DNA from 2 places in the Paenibacillus swuensis genome. Region 2 is predicted to be linked to the other one. Evidence: a T-box and tRNA genes for the amino acid it is inferred to sense, from the RefSeq annotation. Region 2 holds a T-box; the other holds one or more tRNA genes.

Region 1 (5,734 bases), 870 kb from region 2:
GACTTGGGCGCTGTCTCAACGAGAGATCCGGTGAAATTTTAATACCTGTGAAGATGCAGGTTACCCGCGACAAGACGGAAAGACCCCATGGAGCTTTACTGCAGCTTGATATTGGACTTTGGTACGATCTGTACAGGATAGGTGGGAGCCTGAGAAGGCGGAGCGCAAGCTTCGCCGGAGGCGCCGTTGGGATACCACCCTGATCGTATCGGAGTTCTAACCTGCGCCCGTGAAACCGGGTGAGGGACAGTGTCAGGTGGGCAGTTTGACTGGGGCGGTCGCCTCCTAAAGAGTAACGGAGGCGCCCCAAGGTTCCCTCAGAATGGTTGGAAATCATTCGAAGAGTGCAAAGGCATAAGGGAGCTTGACTGCGAGACATACAGGTCGAGCAGGGACGAAAGTCGGGCTTAGTGATCCGGTGGTACCGCATGGAAGGGCCATCGCTCAACGGATAAAAGCTACCCTGGGGATAACAGGCTTATCTCCCCCAAGAGTCCACATCGACGGGGAGGTTTGGCACCTCGATGTCGGCTCATCGCATCCTGGGGCTGAAGTAGGTCCCAAGGGTTGGGCTGTTCGCCCATTAAAGCGGTACGCGAGCTGGGTTCAGAACGTCGTGAGACAGTTCGGTCCCTATCTGTCGTGGGCGCAGGAAATTTGAGAGGAGCTGTCCTTAGTACGAGAGGACCGGGATGGACGTACCGCTGGTGTACCAGTTGTCTCGCCAGAGGCATCGCTGGGTAGCTATGTACGGACGGGATAAGCGCTGAAAGCATCTAAGCGCGAAGCCCCCCTCAAGATGAGATTTCCCAATTTAGTAAGACCCCTTGAAGACGACGAGGTTGATAGGTTCGGGGTGGAAGTGCAGCAATGCATGGAGCTGACGAATACTAATCGGTCGAGGGCTTATCCAAATGACCTGAATTAACAGGTTAACGCGTTGAGCATGCTTACGAAGCTAGCTTTGCAAGCAAAGCTCTCATTCATTCACATTCAGTTTTCAGGGAATAATTAATCACTGAGTGAGCTTTAACACGGGGAGATACCCAAGTGGCTCAAGGGGACCCTCTGCTAAGGGGTTAGACTGCGCAAGCGGTGCGAGGGTTCGAATCCCTCTCTCTCCGCCAGATGATTTCTTGCCTGAATGAATTTCAATGTGGCGGTGTAGCTCAGCTGGCTAGAGCGTACGGTTCATACCCGTAAGGTCGGGGGTTCGATCCCCTTCGCCGCTACCATTTCTACTTTTGATCTATGAATGATATCAATTATTGCTAGTTTCATATGGAGGCTTAGCTCAGCTGGGAGAGCATCTGCCTTACAAGCAGAGGGTCGGGGGTTCGATCCCCTCAGCCTCCATTCATACCTTGCCGTTGTAGCTCAACTGGTAGAGCAACTGACTTGTAATCAGTAGGTTGGGGGTTCAAGTCCTCTCGACGGCACCACTTAAATTTATATGAAGAAGAATGTCATGGAGCCGTGGTGTAGAGGCCTAACATGCCTGCCTGTCACGCAGGAGACCGCGGGTTCGAATCCCGTCGGCTCCGCCATTCCTTCATCGAAACATTATATGGCTCGGTAGCTCAGTCGGTAGAGCAGAGGACTGAAAATCCTCGTGTCGGCGGTTCGATTCCGTCCCGAGCCACCTTTAATTCAATATGGAGGATTAGTGAAGTGGCTAAACACGGCAGACTGTAAATCTGCTCTCTGACGAGTTCGGTGGTTCGAATCCATCATCCTCCACCATAGTTCATATTTCATTGCAAGAGCCATTAGCTCAGCTGGTAGAGCACCTGACTTTTAATCAGGGTGTCGTAGGTTCGAATCCTACATGGCTCACCATTTTTACCTACACTATGTGTGTTAAGTAAGAATGTATAATATCATTACATAACCTATTAACCTTTGGTGTCGTACCCACGATGCCGAGGGTTTTTTTAATGTCATTTTTCGGACCGATCCACCGTATGCCCATTCTCCTTTTAGGTAACGATATGAACAGGCCTTGAAAGGAGGAATCCCCATTACATGTCTTATGTCATTCCCTTAATATGCAGTATCATTCTGGTCAGCGCCTTCGTGCCGGTCATGAGAAAACTGGCCATACGCTTCAACTTCGTAGACCGCCCGAACCAACGTAAAATTCATGCCGTTCCCATCCCTTTGCTTGGGGGAGCTGCCGTGTTTATCGCCATTATTTTGTGTATGTTTATTTTTGACGGATGGACGGATCGTACAGGCACTTTGTTGGTCGGAGGGATCATGCTGGTTTCCATTGGTTTACTGGACGACTGGTACAAGACGAGAGGAAAAGATTTTGCCGTCTGGCCGCGATTAATTGTTTATACGATTGTATCTTCGGTTCCGCTGTGGTTTGGAATTGAAATTGTAGGCGTGACCAATTGGGCAACGAAGAGCATGTTCTTTTTGCCGGGATGGTTGGTGATTGTAGCTACGATGTTGTGGGTCTTTTCCCTGACCAATATGATAAATTTCATTGACGGTGTAGACGGTTTAGCCACAGGAATCGCGTTAATCGCTTCTGTAACCTTATTCGCATTGGCACTATATAAAGGGCAAGAGGGAACGGCTCTGATGGCAGCAGTGGTGGCTGGGGCTTGCATGGCGTTCTTATTCTTTAACTTTCATCCGGCCAAAATATTTCTGGGCGACGCAGGCGCCACGTTCCTCGGATTTACGCTCGCGGTTACCGCGGTAGACGGCGCTTTCAAGACCTGGCTGGTACCCATTCTGGCCTTAGGTGTGCCTATTTTGGACACGACGATTGTATTCACGCGCAGGTTTCTGGAGAATAAAGGTCTGCACAAAGCCGATAAACTGCATACGCATCATTCCCTAATGAAATGGGGATTATCACAAACGCAGACGGTGTCATTTTTGTACCTCGTAGGTGTGTTGTTCGCATTATTATCCGTTTTGACCCTGGTATTGCTGAATTAATTATACTTTGAATCGATACGGAACCTTGCATGCCCCTCGGTTTTTGCTGAAGGGCTCTTTATCGTGTGTTACAATAGTGGCAAAGAGAAACTAGATAAATGAGGTCGGGAGAAATCATGGACTGGGAACGTATTCGCAAGAAATTAGAGGGCATTCTGAACGCTCCGATTCAATTGACGTACATTCAAGAAGTGGCAGCACCTGAGGATCTCCATAAGAGTTTCGTGTCTGAGCATATTGTATGGTTTCCGTTGTATCCGTTGAAAGATGGCAGCATTGCCGCATTCACCGTTGACGAGGGCATGATTACCGTATCCGAAAGATCCTTAACGGAGTTAACTATTCGCGCCTTTAAGGAACATGTGGCCGTGACGGAAATTACGGATGAAGAAACGAAAGCCGGACACCTGGGTCAATGGATCGTTGAACATCTGCACAGCAACCAGCTCCAAACGGATCTGCCGGATGCCTTGGCAGCCATGAATACGCTATATGTATCCAAAATTCCGCTGCTGCTCTATGCCGACGATACTGAACAACGTCCTGATGCCTACGGGGAGTTAAAACGTTTGTTGGAAGCTTTTTTTGATGATGAGTTGATTCTTATCCCTCTATTGGATAAAGAGTGGCTGATTCTGGCTTCTGAAACGCTTCTGCAGAACGGAACGGAGGAAACGAAGGAAGAGGGTCCGGAAGAGACGCTCGAGGAAGCTTTGACTTCGCTGGCTTCAGGTCTTTACGAAATGGTCGCAAGCGAGTGGGTGCCCGAATGTCATCTATCGGTGCATTATCCGATGATCCCGGCAAAGTCCTTGCTCGCTACAGTAGCGGATTTGAGAGAAACCGTTGTGTTGGGGCGCAAATATAATGTGGGGAATACGATTCATCTGGCATGGATGCTCCGATTGGAGAGGCTGTTGAACGGTCTTACGGAGAACAACAAAACGCAATTCATGGAACAAGTGCTTAAAGGAATCGATAAAGTGCTGGACGCGGAAACGTTAGCGACGCTGGAAACTTTCTTTCTGTTAGATTGCAATGTCAGTGAAACGGCCAAGAAGCTCTACATACACCGCAATACGCTCTTATACCGTTTGGATAAGTTCAAAGGGGAAACGGGTCTGGACGTTCGGAACTTCTCCCAAGCTGTATTAGTCAAGATCTCCTTGTTATTGTACAAAGTAACGAAAAGGAAGTAATTTTTTTGTAGGGATTGTGCATAGTCAAAATGTAAGCGCTAAGGTAAGATAAAGGTACAGTAAATGTTCATCCAATAAATCAATCTTGTTTAGGGGGATCTCACTCATGGCAGGCGTACGCTTAGAACATATTTTCAAGAAATATCCCGGTAGCGATCTCGTAACGGTTAAAGACTTCGACTTAGATATCAAAGATAAGGAATTCTTGGTACTGGTTGGTCCTTCCGGTTGCGGTAAGTCCACAACGCTTCGTATGATCGCAGGTCTTGAGGAAATTTCCGAAGGTAATCTGTACATCGGCGACCGTCTTGTGAATGACGTTGCACCTAAAGATCGCGATATCGCGATGGTATTCCAATCCTACGCTCTTTACCCGCATATGAACGTATACCAGAACATGGCGTTCGGCTTGAAGCTTCGTAAGTTCAAGAAAGCCGATATCGACAAGCGTGTACGCGAAGCGGCTAAGATTCTAGATATCGAACATTTGTTAGACCGTAAGCCTAAAGCTCTGTCCGGTGGTCAGCGTCAACGTGTCGCGCTTGGTCGTGCGATCGTTCGTGAACCGCAAGTCTTCTTGATGGATGAGCCGCTTTCCAACTTGGATGCTAAACTTCGCGGCCAGATGCGCGCGGAAATCATCAAATTGGCTAAGCGTTTGGAAACAACCGTTATCTACGTAACGCATGACCAAGTAGAAGCAATGACAATGGGTGATCGGATCGTTGTTATGAAAGACGGTATCATTCAACAAGCAGCTACACCTACTGAACTGTACAACAGCCCTGTAAACATCTTCGTTGCAGGATTTATCGGATCCCCGTCGATGAACTTCATCAACGGTCTGTTGTCCGAGTCGAACGGCGAACTTCGCTTCAAGACGACTGGTATCGATGTAGCTATTCCTGAAGGTAAAGCGAAATCCCTTCGTGAGAAAGGTCTATCCGGTAAAGAAGTGATTCTGGGCATTCGTCCTGAAGATCTTCATGAAGAAGCAATCTTCCTGGAAGCATCGCCGAACAGCATTGTAAATGCTCATATCGAAGTTGCTGAGAACTTGGGTCACGAAATGCTCCTTTCCCTGGAAGGCATCGGTACAGGCACTACAACGGCTCGTGTAGATGGACGTTCCGGTTTGAAAGAAGGCAACAACGTGAAGCTTGCCATTGATATGAACAAAATTCATATCTTCGATAAAGAGTCCGAACTCGCGATCTAATCGCATTCTATGGAAAGACCGGGGGATACTTTAAGTATCTGTCCCGGTCTTTTTGGGTTTCAGTTGAAAATCAAATTCAATTCCATTACGATGTTAACAATAGGTGTTTCAAGAAACGGAGAGAGAAGACATGGCGAAGCGAGTCAAAGTCACCGAATTAATACAACGGTTTCAACTGGAGATCATTGCGGGCGAGCAGGGGTTAAAGCGGAATATTACCGTTGCGGACTTATATCGTCCGGGTCTTGAGATGGCCGGCTACTTTACATATCATCCAAGCGAACGGGTTCAGATTCTGGGTAAGACGGAACTTACGTTCTTTGATACATTATCACAGGCGGATCGAATTGATCGGATT
Region 2 (5,734 bases):
CGGATTCTAACAGAATACGGGTAGTTCCGGCTGTCACTTCCGTTTCCAGTCCGCCCATAACGCCCGCCAAAGCAACAGGCTTCACACCGTCTGTGATGAGCAGCATATGCGGCTCCAACGTCCGCTCTGTTCCGTCCAACGTCGTAAGCTTCTCACCGGCATTGGCCAATCTCACATCAATATGTCCGTTATTCAAAGTGTCCGCGTCGAATGCGTGAAGAGGCTGCCCGTACTCTAACATTACATAGTTCGTAACATCAACCACATTATTGATAGGTCGTACGCCTGCGGCCATCAAACGATTTTGCATCCACAGCGGGGAAGGTCCCACCTGAATGTTCTCAATCAGACGAGCCGCGTAATGCGTACATTGCTCTGTCGCAGTGATTTCAACAGAGATTCGCTCCTCCGCTTTCACGCCGGAATGCAGCATACCCTGTTCCTCTTGAGGCAACTTTATTTCCCGGCCAATAATCGCCGCAATTTCATAAGCTGTGCCGATCATGCTTAGCGCATCTGAACGGTTTGGCGTCAAATCCAGCTCCATCACTTCATCGTTAATGCCCAGCACTTTCAAAATATCTTCGCCGACAGGCGTATTTTCCGGCAGCACCAAGATGCCTTCCTGAATTTCCTTAGGCAGAAGCTTGTCGTTCAGACCCAGCTCCTTCGCCGAACAGATCATCCCTTGGGATTCCACACCGCGAAGCTTCGCTTTTTTGATTTTGAAATCATCAGGTAGTACCGCGCCTACTACGGCTACGGGCACTTTTTGACCGGCATCGATATTCTTCGCCCCGCACACGATCTGCAAATCTTCCGCTCCGCCCACATCCACGGTAACTACGCTCAGCTTATCCGCATCGGGATGCTTGTCGCGTGTTTTCACATACCCCGTCACTACGCCGGTCACACCTTTATTGCGTTTCTCGACAAAATCCACTTCAATCCCGTTGCGGGTCAGTTTCTCGGCTAATTCCGACGCGGTGAACTCGCTCACATCCACATATTGGGACAGCCATTGATACGATACTTTCATATGGTCACTTCCTTCTTCTATGTTAACCGATTATTTAGAGGAGAATTGTTTCAGAAACCGCAGATCATTCGTGTAGAAATGGCGAATATCATCCACACCGTATTTCAGCATGGCAATCCGCTCCACACCCATACCGAACGCGAAACCGCTATATTCTTCAGGGTCAAAACCGCCCGCTATCAACACATTCGGATGCACCATACCGGCGCCGAGAATTTCAAGCCATCCGGTTTGTTTACACACCCGGCAGCCGTTGCCTCCGCACTGTACACAAGTTACATCCACTTCAGCGCTGGGCTCCGTGAACGGAAAGAAGCTCGGACGAAGACGAATTTGTGTTTGCTTACCGAACATCTCTTGCACAAACTGCTTCAAAGTACCGTTCAAGTCACTCATGCGAATGTTACGGTCCACAACCAAACCCTCGATTTGATGAAACTGGAAGCTGTGAGTCGCATCGTCGTCATCCCGGCGGTATACGCGTCCGGGGCAAATGATTTTGACCGGCGCCTCGCCTTTGCGGGCTTCCATCGTACGAATCTGCACAGGAGACGTCTGCGTGCGCATCAGGAACTCTTCCGTAATATAGAAAGAATCCTGCATATCGCGTGCCGGATGGTCTTTAGGCAAATTCAGCGCTTCGAAATTGTAGTAATCCGATTCCACTTCAGGACCTTCCGCGACTGTGTAGCCCATCCCGATGAAAATATCTTCAATATCCTGGATGACTTTGTTCAAAGGATGAATGGAGCCTTGCTGGAAAGGACGTCCCGGCAGTGTGACATCGATCGTTTCCGCACGCAGTCTGCCTTCCGTTTCCGCACGCTCATACGCATCCTGCTTCTCTGCGATCACTTCTTCAATCGCTGCGCGAACATCATTCGCCACCTGCCCGATGATCGGTCTTTCTTCCGCGCTTAATCCGCCCATGCCTCGCAGAATTTCGGTGAGCGCGCCTTTTTTGCCCAAATACTTGATCCGCAGATCGTTCAATTCGCCCTGGCTCGCTACTTGTTTCAATTCCTGCAGCGCTTCCAGTTTCAGTCCTTCCAACCGTTCTTTCATGATAAAGCCCCCTAATTCATTATTCTCCGTAAAATAAAAAAAGCCCCGCATCCCGCACAAGGGACGAAGCAGCCGTGGTACCACCCTAATTAGAACAGACGCTATGGTTATTGCAGCCAAGAACGCCTTTCTCACTCTGACGGTTAACGGTCCGTGCCGGTGCTCTCTACTTGCCGAATGTTGCCCGGTTTCAAGAGTCTGCTCAGGAGTGAACTTCGGCAGCCTGGATCTCTAGAGACGCTCTCAATCAAACGGCATCTCCTCCCTGTAAAGAGGCACTGCTTACTCTTCTCCGTCAAAGCATTTAAGCGGTATAAACAATTATGTTTCATTATATGTGGAAAAAAGCGCGAATGCAAGTTGAGCAACGTATGGCAGGCGGGAGAAAAGTGTCAAAAAGTGGATTTCGGTGTAACGATAGAATAGGAAGCACAGTGGATCACTTTGAAGGAGGAATCAGTCATGAAAGGAAAAACGGTTTACAGCGTCGTAGCAGGGTTGCAAGGAGCGGCTATATTAACGTTTATGATTTTATTAGTCAAAAAATATGCTTTCGACGACAGCTCTCTCATCACGAAGCAACCGATGGAACTTCTGTTCTATTTATTCAGTGCCGGCGTTCTGGTTACACTTGGCTTATTCATGTTGGATTTGGTCAGGAAGCATTTTCAGTATTACAGAGAATGGGAATAGGTTTAGAAAAAACGCCTCTCCGGCGGGAGAGGCGTTTCAATTGGTTTGTTTATTTATTTACCGGATCGCGGTAATTTTGGGACCAGTTGTCATATTCGCGTTCCGCTGCATCCTTGGAATGCCCGTAACGTTCTTGGAGTTTGCCGACGAGTTTGTCCTTCTCGCCTCCGATGACATCCATATCATCATCGGTCAGCTTACCCCATTGCTTCTTGGCTTCACCTTTAAGCTGATTCCATTTCCCTTTGAATACGTTGTTATCCATGATGCGTCAACTCCTTCGAAAGTTTTATGAAATGTGGTGCAGTACTTAACTGTGCATGTTATATATTAACCATCTTTGCGACCGATGAAACGTTCCGGCGTATCCAGCGGGGCCGATTCAGCTGCAGCACGGCCTAGCATATCAGGTGCCCGAACGACATGATCTGTCAGCGCATCGGGATTCGGATTCTCCGCTCTCGGTTTGCGTTCCTTCCCTTTCCCGGTAATCGCCTCGGCGGCCCAATGCCCTGAAATGACGGCCCCTTCCATCGTTGTGAACATCGCCTGATAAGTATAGTCACCGGCCAAAGTAAGCCCCGGAATCGGTGTTTTCTGAGCCGGGCGCCTCCAAGCATGTCCAGGTTCAACCGTGTGGAAATGATCCTTCATTCGGATCACCCGATAATCAAGTAACACATCCTCTATGTTCAAACCGATTCGCTTGGCATCCTGCAAGAAGATAGAGAAAACTTCTTCATCGCTTAAATCGATGAATCGTTCCGGCGGGGTCAGAATGAAGGACAGTCGTCCGGGCACATGTTTGAACGTAGTTTGAGATTGTTCCGTGAAGCTGCCGATACAGGTACCCGGAGCGAAGGTCGTCCGATCCAGTTCCATCAGCCTTTTGCTGGTTTCGACCTGTACGGTGATGTCGGACATCATCGGCATTTCAAGGAAATCTTCGAACCAGTTATGACCTGAAAATTGCTGAGCAAGCAGCAGCTTGGCGCCATGCATATTAGTGGCTACAACGACATGGTCCGCGAGGAGCTCCTCCTCGCCGATTCGTACGCCGATCACCTGATTTCCATCTGAAATCAGCTCGCTCACCCGACTGAGCGTCCTAAGCTTGCCGCCGCGAGCTGTGATTGCATGTATAATCGGATGGATCATGACGTCGTACATGCCGCCGTTAAAAGCGCCGATCTTCATCTTGTAGAATCCGGGTACCCCCGGGGCGAAGATGCCGAAGAACACCAGAGCCGAGTAACGCTCCGGCGGGAGAAACAGGACCCCGGCGGTCAACGGCTCGAGAATATGCCGAATCGCCTCGGGATTCACACCGTGCTTCTGCGCATATTCTGCCACCGTATACCGGTCCAGTTCCTCAGGGTTGTCCGTATAATCTTTGAGTCCCGCCGACATGAAGGGGATCAGAGACATTTTGTCTGAAGGAGAGAGAAAATCATTGTTCCCAAGTACCCCCGCAATCGCCTTAAACGGAGATCTGCCAGGAGCCAGGCCGAATACCGCGCCTTCCTCCTCTTCCTGATCGGGTAAACGTATTTCCAACGTTGTTTCCCAAGTGAGCATCTCACCCAGATTAATTCCTGCGCGCTCCAGTAACTTCGGGAGCTCCGAATAGAAGCCTATATATTTATGAAAACCGGATTCCACTTCCATCCCGTTCTCGTCCCAATTCGATGTTCTGCCTCCGGGGATCGCGCCGGCCTCCAACACCGTCACTTCAAACCCCTCATCCAATAAATCCATTGCGCATGTCAGACCCGCCAGACCGGACCCGACTACAATTACCTGTTTGCTCATGCCGTGCACCGCCTTTATGTTAGTTTCACCATATGAAACTTTAACCTCAGGACCTTTGACATAAACAAAACCTCATATTTTACCGGGCTAGAAATAGAATAGAATCTTTTGGCCACACCTGTTCTATTTTATGTCTGCGATGAATATTTCCTCAAAATAATAACCGCATTATGACCACCGAAACCGAATGAATTGGACATGCCACACTGCAACTCAACTTCTCGCGCAACATTGGGCACATTATCTAGATCACAATCCGGGTCGCTATGCTCTTGATTCAATGTTGGCGGAATGATGCCGTTCCGTATACTTTGAATGAGCGATATAGCTTCCGCTCCCCCTGCAGCGCCCAACATATGTCCGGTCATCGATTTGTTTGCCGTTACCGGAATATGATAGGCTTGTGCGCCAAACAGTTGCTTGATTGCTCTGGTTTCGGAAAGATCACCTGCTTCCGTACTTGTAGCATGAGCATTAATAACATCAATCTCATGAGGTTGAAGCTGCGCATCCGCCAGAGCGGCTTTCATGGCCAAGTATGCCCCTCGTCCTTCCGGATGGGTGGCCACCATATGATACGCGTCTGAACTGGCGCCGTACCCAACGACCTCTGCAAGGATGTTTGCATCTCTCTTAAGGGCGTGGGACAAGGACTCCACAACCAAGACCCCTGCCCCCTCGGCCATGACAAAACCATCTCTGCGTGCATCAAAGGGTCGACTTGCCCCTCCGTAGGCTTCGTTTCGTTCAGATAGCGCCGTCGCGTTACTGAAGCTTGCCAGTGACATTTCGGTGACAGCCGCCTCCGTCCCTCCAGCAAATATCACATCTGCTCCTCCATACCGGATAAGCCTGAAAGCCTCACCAATCGCTGTGTTGCCGATCGAGCAGGCTGTAATGGGCGAGAGAGTAGGTCCCCAACAGCCAAACCTCATACTAACCATAGCCGCTGCCATATTGGATATCATCATGGGCACCAATGTCGGACTGACTCTTGAAGGTCCGCGTTCAGACAGGAGTTTGCCTTGTTCCATCAGGGTCTGAATACCGCCAATGCCGGAACCGATATACACGCCGACCCGCTCCCTATTCATATAATCCATTACGAGACCGGAGTCAGATAGA

Evidence for each region. A T-box is a leader RNA that pairs with one kind of tRNA and senses whether it is charged. The one in region 2 lies ahead of pheS (phenylalanine--tRNA ligase subunit alpha), so its partner is inferred to be a tRNA-Phe.
Region 1: it has a tRNA-Phe gene. The T-box ahead of pheS (phenylalanine--tRNA ligase subunit alpha) is inferred to sense a tRNA for this amino acid. The anticodon was not compared.

The regions. Positions count from the first base shown of each region.
Region 1 is NZ_CP011388.1:2,634,821-2,640,554, forward strand. It holds rRNA gene SY83_RS11615 (23S ribosomal RNA) at 1-914, shown strand, start outside; tRNA gene SY83_RS11620 (tRNA-Ser) at 1,037-1,127, shown strand; tRNA gene SY83_RS11625 (tRNA-Met) at 1,159-1,235, shown strand; tRNA gene SY83_RS11630 (tRNA-Val) at 1,284-1,356, shown strand; tRNA gene SY83_RS11635 (tRNA-Thr) at 1,367-1,442, shown strand; tRNA gene SY83_RS11640 (tRNA-Asp) at 1,471-1,547, shown strand; tRNA gene SY83_RS11645 (tRNA-Phe) at 1,570-1,642, shown strand; tRNA gene SY83_RS11650 (tRNA-Tyr) at 1,658-1,743, shown strand; tRNA gene SY83_RS11655 (tRNA-Lys) at 1,764-1,839, shown strand; gene SY83_RS11660 (MraY family glycosyltransferase) at 2,026-2,958, shown strand; gene SY83_RS11665 (PucR family transcriptional regulator) at 3,075-4,157, shown strand; gene SY83_RS11670 (ABC transporter ATP-binding protein) at 4,264-5,376, shown strand; gene hprK (HPr(Ser) kinase/phosphatase) at 5,507-5,734, shown strand, end outside.
Region 2 is NZ_CP011388.1:1,763,310-1,769,043, forward strand. It holds gene pheT (phenylalanine--tRNA ligase subunit beta) at 1-1,039, opposite strand, end outside; gene pheS (phenylalanine--tRNA ligase subunit alpha) at 1,070-2,104, opposite strand; T-box leader at 2,161-2,412, opposite strand; gene SY83_RS07680 (hypothetical protein) at 2,567-2,797, shown strand; gene SY83_RS07685 (CsbD family protein) at 2,847-3,062, opposite strand; gene SY83_RS07690 (hydroxysqualene dehydroxylase) at 3,128-4,609, opposite strand; gene fabF (beta-ketoacyl-ACP synthase II) at 4,738-5,734, opposite strand, start outside.